3 regions of the Xanthobacter nonsaccharivorans genome follow, and region 1 is predicted to be linked to each of the others. Evidence: predicted binding sites of a transcription regulator. Region 1 holds the regulator's gene; each other region holds the start of a gene.
What was found. The regulator LexA, encoded in region 1, represses DNA repair genes until DNA is damaged. The targets are predictions, from matches to a motif close to TGTTCNNNNTGTGTTCNG.
Positions count from the first base shown of each region.

Region 1 (5,918 bases):
AGAAGACCTCCTGGTCGCCATGGCTCCAGCCGAGGCGCACCAGATAGTTGCGCAGCGCGGCGGGCAGGTAGCCCATGTCGCGATAGGCATCGACGCCCAGCGCGCCATGGCGTTTGGAGAGCTTGGCCCCGTCCGGCCCGTGGATGAGCGGGATGTGCGCCATGTGGGGCACATCCCAGCCCAGCGCGCGGTAGATCTGGGTCTGGCGCGCGGCATTGGTGAGGTGGTCGTCGCCGCGGATCACATGGGTGATGCCCATGTCGTGGTCGTCCACCACCACCGCCAGCATGTAGGTGGGGGTGCCATCCGAGCGCAACAGGACGAGGTCGTCGAGGTCCTTGTTCGGGAAGGTGACGGTGCCCTGCACCATGTCCTCGATCACCGTCTCGCCTTCCTGCGGCGCGCGCAGGCGGATGACGGGCGCCCGGTCGGTCGGCCGCTCGGAGGGATCGCGGTCACGCCAGCGGCCGTCATAGCGCGGCGGGCGGCCTTCCTTGCGGGCGAGCTCGCGCATCTCGTCCAGCTCCGCCGGGGTGGCGTAGCAGGGATAGGCATTGCCGCGCACCAGCATTTCCTCGACTGCGGCGCGGTGCCGCTCGGCCCGGGCGAACTGGTAGATGGGTTCCTCGTCCCAGGTGATGCCCAGCCATTCGAGGCCTTCGATGATGGCGTCGATCGCCTCCTTGGTGGAGCGCTGGCGATCCGTATCCTCGATGCGCAGCAGCATCTTGCCACCGGTGTGGCGGGCATAGAGCCAGTTGAACAGGGCGGTCCGCGCCCCGCCGATATGCAGGAAGCCGGTGGGGGAGGGGGCGAAGCGGGTAACGATCTGCGACATGCGGGAACTCGGCGAGGCTCGATCCGCACAACGCGGACCGGACAGGCGGGGCGGCACCGGCGCGGCACCATCGGCACCGGCGCGTGGCGTGTGAGAGGCGCCCGTGTAGCATAGGCGCCGGGCACAAGGAACAAGCGGCGTTCGCGGGCGCGCACGTCGGGGGCGGCAGGTCTGCCGGGCAAGCGGGTCGGCGGGAGATGGCCGGGCGGGGGTCGGGAGGGATGGGCGCAGGGCATCCGGGCACGGGCCCCTCGGGGGCGGGCGACGGCGGGGCATCGCCCCGGCGCGCGGGTGCCCGCGCCGGCGTTCTGGACGACGCCCGGGGGAGGGCGCAGGGCGCGCTGCTCTCCGGCCTGCGGCAACGCGGCGACGCCCTGTGGACGCGCATCGCCGCAGATGCGGCGGTGGAGGCGCAGTCCGGGCGGCTGATCTTGTGGCTCCCCGTCGCCTACACGCTTGGCATCCTCGTGTATTTCGGCGCATCGCGAGAACCGTCCCTGGCCGTGGCGCTGCTGGTGACGGCGGCCCTGGCGGTTGCGGCGGGATTTGCCCGGGCGCGGCCCTTCGCCTTCGGCGCGCTGGTGGCCATGGGCGCCGTCGCCGCCGGATTCACCACCGGCGCGGCGCGCACCGCGTGGGTGGACCATGCCGCCATCTCGACCCCGCCCAAGGGGCCGGTGCGCCTCTCGGGCTACGTGGAGAAGGTGGAGCATCGCGCCAACGGCGACCGCATGCTGCTGCGGCTCGATCCGGGGCCCATCCGCGGGCTCGATCCCGTGCCGGAGGTGGTGCGCCTCAGCCTGCGGCGGGGGTGGGCTCCGCCGGTGGGCACCCATGTGACGCAGCTCGCGCAACTCCTGCCGCCCCTCGGGCCCGCCATGCCCGGCGCGCACGATTTCGGCCGCGTCCCCTGGTTCAGGGGAATCGGCGGAGTGGGGTTCGGCTTCGGCCGGCCAAAGCCGGCGGCGGCGGCCGAGCCACCCGCCCCGGTACGCCTCGCCATGCTGGTGGATCAGGTGCGATCCGGCCTTGCCGAGCGCATCCGCGCCTCGCTTTCCGGAACGGCGGCGGAGATCGCCATCGCGCTCGTGGCCGGCGACCGCTCCGCCATCCCACCCCAGGTGGAGGAGAGCATGCGGGTGTCAGGGCTCACCCACATCCTCTCCATCTCCGGCCTGCACATGGCGCTGGTGGCGGGCACGCTGTTCGCGCTGGTGCGGGCGGGGCTCGCCCTCGTACCGGGGCTGGCCTTGCGCCTGCCCATCAAGTCCGTGGCCGCGGTGATCGCATTGGCCGGCAGCGCGGCCTATCTTGCCTTGTCCGGCAACGACACGCCGGCACAGCGCTCCTTCGTAATGACGGCGCTGGTGCTGGGAGGCGTGCTGGTGGGGCGGCCCGCGCTCACCTTGCGCACGGTGGCGGTGGCGGCGGTGGTGGTGCTGGCGCTGACCCCGGAAGCGGCGCTCGACCCGGGCACGCAGATGTCGTTCGCCGCCACCCTCGCTCTCGTCGCCGCCTACGAGCGGCTGCGGCCCCTGCGCGCGATACCGCGGCCGGACGGAATCGCCGGGCAGGTAACCACATGGCTCGTGCTGCTGGTGGGCGGCACGGCCCTGACCTCGCTGGTGGCGGGCCTTGCGACCGCGCCTTATGCGATCTTCCATTTTCAGCGCGTGGCGCCCTACGGCCTGCTCGCCAATCTCGCGGCCATGCCGGCGGTGTCCTTCCTGGTGATGCCGTTCGGCCTCGTCGGCGTGTTGCTGATCCCCTTCGGCTGGGACCATCTGGCCTGGCCGGTGATGGGCCTCGGCATCGACATCATGGTGGAGGTCTCGGATCGAATCGCGGCCCTGCCCGGGGCCGACATCCGCGTGGATGCGGTGAGCCCGGCCACCCTGGCCGCCCTCAGCCTCGCCTTGGTGATGTTCTGCCTCCTGCGCGGCGTGCTCGCGCTCGGAGCCGCCGTGCCCCTCGGCCTCGCGCTGGCCTTCGCCGGCCCGCCACCTCGTCCGGACATATTGGTGGCGCCCGATGCGCAGACGGTGGCGATCCGCGGCCCGGACGGGCGCCTGTCGGTGCTTGGCGGGCGCAGCCAGCGGCTGGTCGTGGAGCAGTGGCTGACGCGCGAGGGGGATCGCCGCCCGGCGGGAAGCAAGGGACTGGACCAGGCCTTCACCTGCGATCCCCTCGGCTGCACCGCACCCTTGCCGGGCGGCGGGACCATCGCCGTGTCACGTCAGGCGGAAAGCCTGGAGGCGGACTGCCTGGAGGCGCGGATCATCGTCAGCCGCGATCCGCCGCCCCGCACCTGCCCCGCCCGCGTGCTCACGCCGGACCGGCTGGTGCGATCGGGCACCATCGCCTTCTTCTTCACGGACGGAAAGCTGAGAGAGGAACCCACCCGACGTCCCCATGTGGATCGTCCCTGGATGCCCCGTCTGCCGCCCCTTCCGCCCGAACCTGAGCCGGGAGCCGCGGAGGACGCCGCTGCCGACGCGGCTTCCGAATGAGCCCGAAGCCACGGCTCGCCTCTCACCGAGGGATGAAGCTGGGGTGAGGAGCGTATGCCTTGCGAGCCGGCACCCCCGTTGAGCATGAAGCGCCGCCGCCCCTCACCCCGTCCCGGCCTCCCGGCCGCCAGCCGGGAGAAATCCTTGCCCTGCGCTCTCAGTAGCGCCGCATCAGACCGATGAGCCGGCCCTGGATGCGCACCCGGTCGGGCCCGAAGATCCGCGTCTCATAGGCGGGGTTGGCCGCCTCGAGGGCGATGGAGGCGCCCTTCTTGCGCAGGCGCTTCAAGGTGGCTTCCTCGTCGTCCACGAGGGCGACCACGATATCCCCGGTATCGGCCGTGTCGCACTTGCGGATCAGCACCGTGTCGCCGTCGAGGATGCCGGCCTCGATCATGCTGTCACCGCGCACTTCGAGAGCGAAGTGCTCGCCGGTGCCCAGCATCTCGGGCGGAATGTTCAGCGTGTGGCTGCGGGTCTGGATGGCGGAGATGGGCGAGCCGGCGGCGATCCGGCCCATGACGGGCACCGCGACGGGGTGGGTTCCGTCGTCATCGTCCATCACCGGCCGCACCTTGCCCAGGCTGCCCTCGATCACGGCCGGGGAGAAGCCACGGCTCGCGGCCTGGGCGGAGGCGAGGCCGGGGGCCACGCTGTCCGGCAGGCGGACCACCTCCAGGGCGCGGGCGCGGTTCGGCAGGCGACGGATGAAGCCGCGCTCCTCCAGGGCGGTGATCAGGCGGTGGATGCCAGACTTCGAGCGCAGGTCCAGCGCTTCCTTCATCTCGTCGAAGGAAGGGGGAACGCCGGTTTCCTTCAGCCGCTCGTGAATGAAGCGAAGCAGGTCGTATTGCTTGCGCGTCAGCATTCCATCGCCCCCGTGATTGCCCCCCGGCCGCCGTCCGGCGGCGCGGGCCGCGCCTGTTTCACCCTGGCACGCCCACCGCGGGCGATGCGAAACAAATCATGAACAGTTCTTATCTGTTCCTTTTGTGTTCCGCAAGTGGTGAAGGCGGGGTTAAAGCCGGATCAATCCTCGAACGGAATGATCTCGCACGGGTCGCCAGCCTTTGCCGCCGGGGCGAAGGGAGCGCGGATGAGGAGGCAGTCTGCGGCCGCCAGCACGCTCAGCATGGCGCTGTCCTGCGAGGCGAAGGGCGTCACGTGCACGGAGCCGTCGGCGTGGCGCTCCATCCGCGCGCGCATGAAGTCGCGGCGGGCGTCGTTCGCCGCCACCTCCACCGCGAGGCGGGCCGGGGCGGTGAGCGGACCCGGAACGCCATCTCCCTGCAGGGCCCGGACCAGCGGCATCAGGAACACCATGGCGCACACGTGGGAGGACACCGGATTGCCCGGCAGGCCCAGCACCCGCACGCCGGCCTTGCGGCCATACATGAGCGGCTTGCCGGGCCGCAGCGCGATCTTGTGCACCGAGAGGTCCACCCCCTCCGCCCGCAGCGCCGGGGCCATCAGGTCGTGGTCGCCCACCGAGGCGCCGCCGGAGGAGACCAGGAGATCGAACTCGCCGGAGAGCGCCCGCGCCACCACGGCGCGGATGGCGGCAAGGTCGTCGCCCACCAGGCCGAGATCCGTCACCTCGGCCCCGGCGCGGCGGGCCAGCGCCGCGAGGCCGAAGGCGTTGGAGACGACGATCTCGCTGTCCTTGCCGGTGCCCTGGCCCGGCAGCACCAGTTCGTCGCCCGTCTGGATGAGCGCCACCCGCGGGCGGCGGGACACCGGAACGGTCGCATGGTCCATGGCGGCGGCGAGCATGATGTCGCGGCCGGAGAGGCGGCGCCCGGCCTTGAGGCCCGGCATGCCGGCGCTGAAATCGCAGCCCTTCAGCCGCACGTTGCGCAAGGCAGCGGTGGGGGCGGTGGTGGTGACCCTGTCGCCGTCGCGGCTGGTGTTCTCCTGGATCACCACCGTGTCGGCGCCCTCGGGCACCACCGCGCCGGTGAAGATGCGCACGGCTTCGCCCGCGCCCACGCTGCCCGAGAAGGGCCGGCCGGCGGCCGATTCGCCGATGACGGTGAGGTGCGCCGGCGTCTGGGCGATGTCGGCGCCGCGCACCGCATAGCCGTCCATGGCCGACATGTCCGCGGGCGGCTGGGTGCGGCGGGCGGGCAGATCCTGCGCGAGCACGCGGCCCGCCGCAGCCGCGACCGGCACGTCCTCGCTGCCCAGCGCAGAAACCTCACCGATAACGAGGCCGACGGCCTCCTCGACGCTCATCAGCGCCATCCTGCGCCTCCCGCTGTCGCGCTTCGTCCCATGGAATGCCCCGCCGTTTCAGTCCATCGGCGGTTCGGCGCGGAAATGCCCGCTGCGGCCGCCGGATTTCTCCAGCAGCCGGATGCCTTCAATCCGCATGCCACGATCGACCGCCTTCGCCATGTCGTAGATGGTGAGGCAGGCGACGGAAACGGCGGTCAGCGCCTCCATCTCCACTCCGGTCTGGCCCGTGACCTTGGCGCGGGCGGTGACATGGAGGCCGGGCAAGGCGGGATCGGGCGCGATCTCCACTTCCACTTTAGTGAGCAGAAGCGGATGGCAGAGCGGAATCAGCT
Region 1 is NZ_CM195526.1:2,476,255-2,482,172, forward strand. Features, by position in the region: gene gltX (glutamate--tRNA ligase) at 1-838, opposite strand, end outside; gene V5F59_RS11405 (ComEC/Rec2 family competence protein) at 1,060-3,348, shown strand; gene lexA (transcriptional repressor LexA) at 3,506-4,216, opposite strand; gene V5F59_RS11415 (molybdopterin molybdotransferase MoeA) at 4,378-5,592, opposite strand; gene moaC (cyclic pyranopterin monophosphate synthase MoaC) at 5,641-5,918, opposite strand, start outside.

Region 2 (5,918 bases), 1.4 Mb from region 1:
ACCATGCTGCCCTTCATCCTCTCCTCCTCGGTGATGACGCTCACCGCGCTCGACTTCCTCGGCTTCGGCCTGCCGCCGGGCTCGCCATCCCTGGGCGAGCTGCTCTCGCAGGGCAAGAACAACATCCAGGCGCCGTGGCTCGGCCTCACCGGCTTCTTCACGGTGGCGATCATGCTGAGCCTGCTGATCTTCGTCGGCGAGGCGGTGCGCGACGCCTTCGACCCGCGCAAGACCTTCTCGTGAGGGGACGACCCATGAAAGAGCCCCTCCTTTCCGTCCAGGACCTCTCCGTCGCCTTCCGCCGCGCGGGCGGCGAGCCGGCGGTGGCGGTGAAGAACGTCTCCTTCGCCGTGTCGAAAGGGGAGACGCTGGCGCTCGTGGGCGAGTCGGGCTCGGGCAAGTCCGTCACCGCGCTTTCGGTGCTGAAGCTGCTGCCCTATCCGGCAGCGAGCCACCCTTCGGGCCGCATCCTGTTCGAGGGCAGGGACCTCCTCGCCATGCCCGAGCGGGAGCTGCGCGGCGTGCGCGGCAACCGCATCACCATGGTGTTCCAGGAGCCCATGAGCTCGCTGAACCCGCTCCACACCATCGAGCAGCAGGTGGGCGAGATGCTCACCCTCCATCGCGGCCTCGGCGCCAATGCCGCCCGCGCCCGCACGCTGGAGCTGCTGCACGAGGTCGGCATCCCCAACCCGGAGGAGCGGCTTTCCGCCTATCCCCACCAGCTCTCCGGCGGCCAGCGCCAGCGCGTGATGATCGCCATGGCGCTCGCCAACGAGCCGGACCTGCTCATCGCCGACGAGCCCACCACCGCCCTCGACGTGACCGTGCAGGCGCAGATCCTGAAGCTGCTCAAGGATCTCCAGGCGCGGCTCGGCATGGCCATGCTGTTCATCACCCATGACCTCGGCATCGTGCGCAAGATCGCCGACCGGGTGTGCGTGATGCAGCGGGGCGAGATCGTGGAGCAGGGCGGGGCGGAGGCGACCTTCCTCAATCCGCGGCATCCCTATACCCAGGCGCTGCTGCGCGCCGAGCCGAAGCCGGACCCGGCCCCCGCCATGCCGGATGCGCCGGTGGTGGTGGAGGCGAGCGACCTGAAGGTCCATTTCCCCATCAAGCGGGGCATCCTGCGCAAGACGGTGGGCCATGTGAAGGCGGTGGACGGGGTCTCCATCGCCATCCGCCGCGGAGAGACGCTGGGGGTGGTGGGCGAATCGGGCTCCGGCAAGACCACGCTCGGCCTCGCGCTGCTGCGCCTCATCTCCTCTAAGGGACCTGTGACCTTCCTCGGCAAGCGCATCGACGGCCTGTCCTTCAAGGCCATGCGGCCGCTGCGCTCGGACCTGCAGATCGTGTTCCAGGACCCCTACGGCGCGCTTTCGCCGCGCATGTCGGTGGCCGACATCGTGGGGGAGGGGCTGCTCGTCCACCAGCGCAAGCTCTCCTCCGCCGAGCGCGAGGCGCGGGTGGTGGCGGCGCTCGAGGACGTGGGCCTCGACCCGGAAAGCCGGCACCGCTACCCGCACGAATTCTCCGGCGGCCAGCGCCAGCGCATCTCCATCGCCCGCGCCATGGCGTTGGAGCCCTCCTTCGTGGTGCTGGACGAGCCGACCTCCGCCCTCGACATGATCGTGCAGGCGCAGATCGTGGACCTCCTGCGGGCGCTGCAGCGCAAGCGTGATCTCACCTTCATGTTCATCTCGCACGATCTGCGTGTCGTCTCGGCGCTGGCGAGCCGCATCCTCGTCATGCGCGACGGGAAGATGGTGGAGGAGGGGCCCGCGCGGGAGGTGTTCGAGCATCCGCGCGAGGACTACACCCGCGCTTTGTTCGCGGCCGCCTTCAATCTCGAGATCGCAGGCCAGGGAGTGGTTCGGCAGTGACGAAGAGGGATGTCCCCGAGGATCGCCCGGCCCGTGTGGACGTGGAAGGGCCGGAGCTGCTCGCCAACGGTTTCCGCCGCTACGAGCGTTATCACCTCGTCCTCCACCACGACGACGGCGCGCGCGACGTGCAGACCCGCGACATCGTCCGCGTGGGCGCGGTGGTGGGCGTGCTGGGATATGATCCCGAGCGCGAGCTGGTGGTGCTCATCCGCCAGTTCCGTCTCTCCACCCACCTGTCCCGCGACCGCGGCGCGCTGGTGGAGATCGTCGCGGGCATCGTCGAGGACGGCGAGAGCTATGAATCCACAGCCCTGCGGGAATGCGAGGAGGAGGCCGGCGTGCGGCCTCGCCAGCTGGTGCCCATGGTGCAGGTCGCCACATCCCCGGGGGTGAGCGACGAATATGCGGTGTTCTTTCTCGCCATCGTCGATGCAGGCGCGCTGCCGGAACGGGCGGGCCTCGCAGAGGAGGCGGAGACCATCCACCCCTTCGCGGTGACGCTCGACGAGGCGCTGGCGGCGGTCAACGCGGGGCGCGTCGTCAATGGCTACGTGGTCATCGCGCTGCAATGGCTGGCGCTGAACCTGAAGCGCCTGCCACAACTCCTCGCCGCCTCGACCGAGAAGGCCTGAGGCCGCCGTTTCGTCACGCGTGCGGGTCGAGCCGGGTGAGGTCGAAGGCGGCCACGTCCTTGAGCAGCTCCACGAAGGCACGGGAGCCGAACTCGGCCGCAGCCTCGCCCTTCAGCGCGGTGGCGCCGCGGGCGTCCCCCATGGCCCCGTCGTGGGAGAGGTCCTCCGCGAGCCAGCCGAAGCCCACCGGATGGTTGGCGCGCAGCCGCGCGAACTCGCTCTCCATGCCGATGGAATAAGGGGGGAACTCGCCCGCGTGGGTCATGTCCACCAGATCCGGGCGGAAGGCCAGCATCAGCGAGGTTTCGATTTCCCCGCCGTGGATGCCGTGGGCGCGCTCGTGGTCGGAGAACAGCCCCACCGGATAGCCGAAGCGGTGCATGGAGCAGGTGACGGCCAGCATGCGGTGCTCGATGCGCAGCGTGCGCGCCACCAGGTCGATCACCGGCACGTTGCCGCCATGGGTGTTCATGATGACGAGCCGCCGCACGCCGGCGCGGGCGAGGCTCCGGCCGATCTCCACCCAGGCCGCGATGGCCGTGGCGGGCGACAGGGTGAGCGTGCCGGCGAAGGTGATGTGCTCGTCCGACTTGCCCACCGCCTGCACGGGAAGGAAGGCCGCATCCACATCGCGCGGGACCATGGTGGAGATGCGCTCGATATAGCCCTTGGCGATGAGCAGGTCGGTGCCGAGCGGCAGGTGCGGCCCGTGCTGCTCCACCGCAGCGACGGGCAGGACGGCGACGAGGCGGCTCTTGTCGATGGCGGCGACGGCCGGTGAGGAAAGCTCTGCCCACTTGAGAAACACCGCCCGCTCCCCCTTTTTCGTCATGCTTTTGGCCGCCCGCGACCCTTCGTCCATGGGGCCGAACGGGTGCGCCAAGTCAAGGGGGCTCGTCCGGGTGTCCGCCAGCCCGGTGCCGGGCGTGCGTCGGGGCGCCGGCCGGAGGGGCGGCGTGGCCGGAAGAACAAACCCGGCCGACGACCCGCGCAGCGATTCGCGCGCCTTTTGTTTCGCCTCCGTTCCGCCGCATGGGGCGGCCATGTTCCAGTTCGGGACGGAACGAGGGCCGGGCGGGCACGGCCCGAACAGGGCGCGAACGAGGCCCTTCCAGCGATTCGCGCTGCTTTTGTTCGCGAAAGGTTCGCTCCGCCCCTTTCGTCCTGCCATTCCCGTCCCGATATGATACGGACCCTCCCGAACAACGAGCGGACCTGCGCGAGAGCCGATGGACGACGTGACCCAATGGGCCGTGCTGCCGCGTTCCGTGAGAGCGCGTGGCGTCAGCGCGGTCCTCGGCCCGACCAACACGGGCAAGACCCATCTCGCCATCGAGCGCATGCTGGGCCACGAGAGCGGCATCATCGGCCTGCCGCTGCGGCTTCTCGCGCGCGAGGTGTACCAGCGGATCGTCGAGCGGGTGGGCTCAGAGAAGGTCGCCCTCGTGACCGGCGAGGAGAAGATCAAGCCGCGGAATCCGCGCTACTGGGTGGCCACCGTGGAGGCCATGCCGCGCGACCTCGACGTGGCCTTCGTCGCCATCGACGAGATCCAGATCGCCACCGACCTCGACCGTGGCCATGTCTTCACCGACCGGATGCTGAACCGGCGCGGCCGGCATGAGACGCTGCTGCTCGGCTCGGCCACCATGCGCCCGCTGGTGGAGAAGCTGCTGCCGGGCGTGACCGTGGTGGTGCGCCCGCGCCTGTCCACCTTGACCTTCGCGGGGGAGCGGAAGATCTCCCGCCTGCCGCGCCGCTCCGCCATCGTCGCCTTCTCGGCGGAGGAGGTCTATTCCATCGCCGAGTTCATCCGCCGCCAGCGCGGCGGGGCGGCGGTGGTGATGGGGGCGCTTTCGCCCCGCACCCGCAATGCCCAGGTGGAGCTCTACCAGTCCGGCGACGTGGATTATCTGGTGGCCACCGACGCCATCGGCATGGGCCTCAACCTGGACGTGGACCACGTGGCCTTCGCCGCCGATCGCAAGTTCGACGGCTGGCAGTACAGGAAGCTCAACCCGTCCGAGATGGCGCAGATCGCGGGGCGCGCCGGCCGCGCGACGCGGGATGGCACCTTCGGCACCACCGGCCGCTGCCCGCCCTTCGAGGAGGAACTGGTGGAGCGGCTGGAGGAGCATGCGTTCGACACTGCGAAGGTGTTGCAATGGCGCAACGCCGTCCCGGATTTCCGCTCCGCGCCCGCTTTGCTCGCCAGCCTGTCCCAGCTTCCCAAGGAGGAGGGGCTGACCCGCGCGCCCACCGCCGACGATGTCGCCGTGCTCGAAATCATGAGCCGGGACATGGAGGTGACACGCCGCCTCGCCACGCCGCAGGATGTGGAAAGGCTGTGGGAGGTGTGTCAGGTTCCCGATTATCGCAAGGTGTCGCCGGGGGCCCATGCGGACCTCGTCAACACGCTTTTCGGGCATCTTTTCGGGGGTGGGCGGATCCCGGACGACTGGTTCGCGCGTCAAATCGCCTTGACCGATCGCCCAGAAGGCGACATCGACACGTTGTCGAACCGGATCGCGCAGGTGAGGACACTTACCTTCGTGGCCAACCGGCCCGACTGGCTCACGGATCCGGAGCACTGGCAAGGCGTCACGAGAGGGGTCGAAGACAAGCTGTCCGATGCACTGCACGAAAGGCTGGCCCAGCGTTTCGTGGATCGGCGGACCAGCGTGCTCATGCGACGCCTGCGAGAGAACACGATGCTCGAAACTGATATCAGCAAGACCGGTGACGTTACCGTTGAAGGCCATGTCATCGGCCATCTCCATGGCTTCCAGTTCGCCCCGGACCCGGCGGCGGGCGGGGAGGAGGCGAAGGCCCTGCGCGCCGCCGCCCAGAAGGCGCTCGCGGGCGAGATCGAGCAGCGCGCCCAGCGTCTCGCCCAGGCGGTGGACGAGGCCTTCGTGCTCACCTTCGACGGCACCATCCGCTGGACCGGCGAGGCCGTGGCCAAGCTCATCCCCGGCGACGAGGTCCTGAAGCCGCGCTTCAAGATCATCGCCGACGAGCATCTCACCGGCGCCGCCCGCGACCAGGTGGACGCGCGCATCGCCCTGTGGGTCTCCGCCCACATCGAGAAGCTGCTCGGCTCGCTGACCAAGCTCGGCACGGCGGAGGACATCACCGGCATTGCCCGCGGCATTGCCTTCCAGATCGTCGAGAGCCTCGGCGTGCTGGAGCGCGCCCGCGTCGCGGACGAGGTGAAGGGCCTCGACCAGGCGGCCCGTGCGACGCTGCGCGGCTATGGCGTGCGCTTCGGCGCCCATCACATCTACCTGCCGGCACTGCTGAAGCCCGCCCCGCGCTCGCTCGCGGCCGAGCTCTACGCGCTGAAGCATGGCGGCCTCGCCCAGAAGGGACTCGACGAGCTGCCGCACCTGGCGGC
Region 2 is NZ_CM195526.1:1,032,283-1,038,200, forward strand. Features, by position in the region: gene V5F59_RS04695 (ABC transporter permease) at 1-243, shown strand, start outside; gene V5F59_RS04700 (ABC transporter ATP-binding protein) at 255-1,886, shown strand; gene V5F59_RS04705 (NUDIX domain-containing protein) at 1,883-2,521, shown strand; gene V5F59_RS04710 (creatininase family protein) at 2,535-3,353, opposite strand; gene V5F59_RS04715 (helicase-related protein) at 3,751-5,918, shown strand, end outside.
Region 2: V5F59_RS04715 (helicase-related protein) is a predicted target of LexA. The motif match lies at 3,607-3,624, and genes of this name have one in related genera.

Region 3 (5,918 bases), 250 kb from region 1:
ATAGACACCTTCGCCCGCATCAGCACGGAGCCGCGGCCGGTGAGATAGGCCTGGCGGATGCCGGTGCGACCGAGGATCAGCGCGCCGGTGGGAAAGTCCGGGCCGGGCAGCAGGTCGAGCAGCGCCTCGGGCCCCAGCGTCGGGTCGTCCAGCAGCGCGACGGTGGTGTCGATGATCTCGCCGAGATTATGGGGCGGGATGTTGGTGGCCATGCCCACCGCGATGCCGCCGGCCCCGTTCACCAGAAGGTTCGGGAACTTGGCCGGAAGAACCACGGGCTCCCGCTCGGAGCTGTCGTAATTCTCCTGGAAGTCGACGGTTTCCTTGTCGAGGTCGTCGAGCAGCGCGCCCGTCACCTTCTCGAGGCGGACTTCCGTGTATCGCATGGCGGCCGGGGCGTCGCCGTCCACCGAGCCGAAATTGCCCTGGCCGTCCACCAGCGGCAGCCGCATGGCAAAGGTCTGGGCCATGCGGACCAGCGCGTCGTAGACCGACTGGTCGCCATGCGGATGGTATTTACCGATCACATCGCCAACCACACGGGCCGACTTGCGGTACTGCTTGTTCCACTCGTACCCGTTCTCGTGCATGGAGAACAGGATGCGCCGATGCACGGGCTTGAGGCCGTCGCGCACGTCGGGCAGCGCCCGCGCGACGATGACGCTCATCGCATAGTCGAGGTAGGAGCGGGACAGCTCCTCCGTGATGGAAACGGGCCTGATGTCGGACGGCTGCTCGCCGCCGGGCTTCGGCGTCTCGTGATCGGCCAAAAGTCAGTACTCGCCTGATGAAACGGAATAATTCCTTCTAGCCGATTCACCCGTGCGACGCCAGCGAAACACATGCGCCGCATCGAAATTTTATCTATCTATTTCAAGCACTTACACCAGCCCACGAAAGGCGCATGCGGATATTCTGGCCGTTTTGCGACAAAGCCACCCCACAGGCGCGGGAACAGCCCACGCCTGTGGGCCGCCCCAGCCCATGGAAAACCACCGCCGAGCACCGGAACGCCGGCGCCCCGCCATACGCCGATGGCGCGTCAGAACGGGATTTCGTCGTCGAGATCGCTGCTCACCGGGCGCCCCCCGCCGGAGCCGGAACCGCCGCCCGAAGACGGGCCGGAGCGTCGGCCGCCGCCGGAACCGCCGCCATAGCCACCGCCCCCGCCCATGGGGCTGGAGGAACCGAAGTCCGCCCCGCCGCCATACTCATCTCCGCCGCCCGCACCGGCACCCTCGCCCCGCCCGTCGAGCAGCGTCAGCTCCCCACGGTAAGGACGCAGCACCACCTCGGTGGTGTACACGTCGCGCCCGTCCTTTTCGTACTTGCGCGTCTCAAGCTGGCCCTCGATGTAGACTTTGGATCCCTTCTTCAGGAAACGCTCGGCAACACCGATGAGGTTCTCGTTGTAGATCGAGATCTGGTGCCACTCGGTGCGGTCCTTGCGCTCCCCGGTCGCCTTGTCGCGCCAGCTTTCAGAAGTCGCGATGCGCAAGTTGCATACGCGCCCGCCGCTCTGGAACGCCCTGACCTCCGGATCACGGCCGAGATTGCCGATCAGGATCACCTTGTTGACGCTGCCGGCCATCCCGCTCTCCCGCTGCCTGCCGTCCGATCATCGGATCGCACCCTACCGCCCTCGCCGCGGCATTTAAGCCCCCGTCCGGACTTTATCCCCATGTGAACCACGAAAGCGCGGGGCGCCCCACCACCAAGGGCTGCAACTCCGCAGCCACCATCGACGCCGCGATTGTTCACGTTGTGTTCTTATCCATCTTCATTCGGGGAGGCAAGAGGAAAAGATTGAGTCCCTCGGCTGTCTTTTTGCTTGGCGATGGCGCAAGGTTCCGGATATGTTCTCTACCGCATTGCACACGGCTCCCTACATTCGGGTCATGAGAGGGAGCGGATGCGAAGCGCTGCCACCAGATCTTGCCGTCGAGGGCACCGCAAGCGTTGGTTCTCAATCGAGCGAAACGGGGCGTGTTGCCAGTCACGCTTCGCCTTTGCGAGGTCTCGCGCATGGAAGGCCTGCTGCGCCCGGCAGCCATCCATCAGGGTGACTTCGCCGTATTTGTATCCATGTTCGCAACCGTCGCCGGCACGCTCCCCATGCCGGGGGCGGCTTCCCTTCTGCCCTGATTGACGGGCGCCGGACGGCGCCAGCGGAATTCCATGTCTGATCGCGCCTTTCCTCCGCGGCCGGCCGCCGCGCCCGAGACTGCTCCCCGCCGCGACGCGCGCACCCTTTCCGTGCGCGGAGCGCGCGAGCACAATTTGAAAAATGTGGATCTGGAGATCCCGCGCGACAGCCTGGTGGTCTTCACGGGATTGTCCGGCTCGGGCAAGAGCTCTCTCGCCTTCGACACCATCTATGCGGAAGGCCAGCGGCGCTATGTGGAAAGCCTTTCGGCCTACGCCCGGCAATTTCTGGAGATGATGCAGAAGCCGGACGTGGACCAGATCGACGGCCTCTCGCCGGCTATCTCCATCGAGCAGAAGACCACCTCGAAGAACCCGCGCTCCACCGTGGGCACCGTCACCGAGATCTACGACTACATGCGCCTGTTGTGGGCGCGGACGGGCATTCCCTATTCGCCTGCCACGGGCCTGCCCATCGAGAGCCAGACCGTCTCGCAGATGGTGGACCGCACGCTGGCCCTGCCGGAGGGCACGCGTCTCTACATCCTCGCGCCCGTGGTGCGCGGACGCAAAGGCGAGTACCGCAAGGAACTCGCCGATTGGATGAAGAAGGGCTTCCAGCGGGTGAAGGTGGACGGCACCTTCCACGAGATCGCCGAGGCGCCCACCCTCGACAAGAAGTTCAAGCACGACATCGACGTGGTGGTGGACCGCATCGTCGTGCGTGCCGACCTTGCTACCCGCCTCGCCGACAGCTTCGAGACTGCCCTGGGGCTCGCCGACGGCATCGCGGTGGCCGAATTCGCCGATGAGAAGGACGAAACGGGCGCCCCCCGCCGCATCCTGTTCTCGGAGAAGTTCGCCTGCCCGGTCTCCGGCTTCACGATCCCCGAGATCGAGCCGCGGCTGTTTTCCTTCAACAATCCGTTCGGCGCCTGCCCGGCCTGCGACGGCCTCGGCGTGGAACAGACCATCGACCCTGACCTGGTGGTGCCGGACAAGGCGCGCTCCCTCAAGCAGGGCGCCATCGCCCCCTGGGCCAAGTCCACCTCCCCTTACTACGGGCAGACGCTGGACGCGCTGGCGAAGCACTATCATTTCAAGCTGAACGTGCCGTTCGCCGACCTGCCGGAACAGGCCAGGGAAGTGCTGCTCTTCGGCTCGGGCGAGGAGAAGATCACCTTCGCCTATGACGACGGCATGCGCGCCTACGAAACGTCGAAGACCTTCGAGGGCGTGGTGCGCAATCTCGACCGCCGCTGGCGTGAGACCGACAGCGACTGGGCGCGCGAGGAGATCTCCAAGTATTTCTCCACCGTTCCGTGCAAAGCCTGCGGGGGATACCGGCTGAAGCCGGAAGCCCTCGCCGTGAAGGTGGCGGGCCAGCACATCGGCGCGGTGGGCGAGCTTTCCGTCAAGCGCGCCGCGGACTGGTTCGAGGCGCTGCCCACGCAGCTTTCCGACAAGCAGAACGAGATTGCCGGGCGGATCCTGAAGGAGATCCGCGAGCGGCTGAAGTTCCTGCTCGACGTGGGGCTGGAATATCTCACGCTGGCGCGCGCCTCGGGCACCCTCTCCGGCGGCGAGAGCCAGCGCATCCGCCTCGCCTCGCAGATCGGCTCGGGCCTCACGGGAGTGCTCTATGTGCTCGACGAGCCCTCCATCGGCCTGCACCAGCGCGACAATGCGCGCCTGCTGGAGACACTCAAGCACCTGCGCGACCTGGGCAATACCGTCATCGTGGTGGAGCACGACGAGGACGCCATCCTCGCCGCCGACTATGTGGTCGACGTGGGCCCGGGCGCCGGCATCCACGGCGGGCGCATCGTGGCGCAGGGCACGCCGGCGGAGATCCTGGCCAACCCCAGGTCGCTCACAGGCAAATACCTTACCGGCGCGCTTTCCGTGGGTGTGCCGGCACGGCGCAAGCCCAACCCCAAGCGGATGCTCAAGCTCTCGGGCGCGCGCGGCAACAACCTCAAGAATGTCACGGCCGAGATCCCGCTCGGCCTCTTCACCTGCATCACCGGCGTGTCCGGCGGCGGCAAGTCCACGCTGCTCCTCGACACGCTCTACAAGGCGGTGGCGCGCCGGCTGAACGGGGCCTCGGAGGCCCCGGCCCCCTTCGACAAGCTGGAGGGGCTGGAGCACCTCGACAAGGTGATCGACATCGACCAGTCGCCCATCGGCCGCACCCCGCGCTCGAACCCGGCGACCTATACGGGGGCCTTCACTCCCATCCGCGAGTGGTTCGCCGGCCTGCCGGAGGCGAAGGCGCGCGGCTATGGCGCGGGGCGCTTCTCCTTCAATGTGAAGGGGGGGCGCTGCGAGGCCTGCCAGGGTGACGGTGTCATCAAGATCGAGATGCACTTCCTACCGGATGTGTACGTCACCTGCGACGTGTGCAAGGGCAAGCGCTACAATCGTGAGACCCTGGAGGTCACCTTCAAGAACAAGTCCATCGCCGACGTGCTGGACATGACGGTGGAGGAAGGCGCCCAGTTCTTCAAGGCGGTGCCCTCCGTGCGCGAAAAGCTGGAGACGCTTCACCGCGTCGGCCTCGACTACATCAAGGTGGGCCAGCAGGCGACGACCCTCTCCGGTGGCGAGGCGCAGCGGGTCAAGCTGTCCAAGGAGCTGTCCAAGCGCGCCACTGGCCGGACCCTCTATATCCTCGACGAGCCGACCACCGGCCTGCACTTCCACGATGTGAAGAAGCTGCTCGAGGTGCTCCACGAACTGGTGGAGCAGGGCAATTCGGTGGTGGTCATCGAGCACAATCTCGAGGTCATCAAGACCGCTGACTGGATACTCGATCTCGGTCCAGAGGGCGGCGACGGCGGCGGCGAGATCGTGGTGACTGGCACACCGGAAGAGGTGGCAAGGCACCCGCGATCCCACACCGGCCATTTCCTCGCCGAGGTGCTGGCACGCCGTCCCCTGGCGGACGGCTCCCCGGCGCAACCGGGTGGGGCGAGGCCGCCCCCCAAGACGAAGGCAGGTCCGGCGAAGACCGGCAGAGGCGCAGCTTCCTCGGGGCCGGCAGCCGAGGCACCACCTCCGCCCGCGGAAGCAACGGATGAGGACGCTGAACAGGTGCGACCCGCGCGGGGACGGCGACGGCGCCAAGCTGCGGGGTAATAAGCCGCGGGCTAACAGGCCGGCGACGGCCGAGGTTCAGGGCGGGAAGGAAGGCCAGAAATCCGGCGCAGCTGTCTGGCAGGAGACCGGCCGCGCTGGTGGTCGGCGAGGCAGGCGCAAGGTCGGCAAGGCCGAAGCGAACAAACTCGCGATTTACGGGGACAGGAGACGACATTCGGGGCGGTACACGCCTCCGCAGAACGGATGCGCACGAAAACGGGGCTCCGGAAACATCCCGCGCCACGCGAAGCAGAACCGCCACGCGCGGCGCCGGGCCACTGCAAAGCTGAACGCCGGGCGACCGACGTTCAGGAGGATCATCGTCGCAGACGGCGGATGGTGCGGCCCAATCCATACGTCCAAACCAGCCGGAGCCTTCCTTCGAGCGTGATCGGAAAGCGCGCGTCGCGCGGCACAAACCAGCCATTGTGGCCGCTGCGCCGCACCAGTTGGTAGCCGTTGCGGCGTAGCAGGCGACAGGTTTCCCCGAAGCGCTCCCGGTCATCCACCAGGACGAGGCGAGGCTTGTACTTGGAAAAGCTTAGCCCGCTCAGGACATCGGGTTCCGCCCCTTCGACGTCCACCGAAAGAAAGTCGATCCGGGGGGCGCCTGCCTCCTGGAGCACCGTGTC
Region 3 is NZ_CM195526.1:2,727,251-2,733,168, forward strand. Features, by position in the region: gene gyrA (DNA gyrase subunit A) at 1-770, opposite strand, end outside; gene ssb (single-stranded DNA-binding protein) at 1,043-1,591, opposite strand; gene uvrA (excinuclease ABC subunit UvrA) at 2,179-5,286, shown strand; gene V5F59_RS12550 (FkbM family methyltransferase) at 5,604-5,918, opposite strand, start outside.
Region 3: ssb (single-stranded DNA-binding protein) is a predicted target of LexA. The motif match lies at 1,755-1,772, and genes of this name have one in related genera.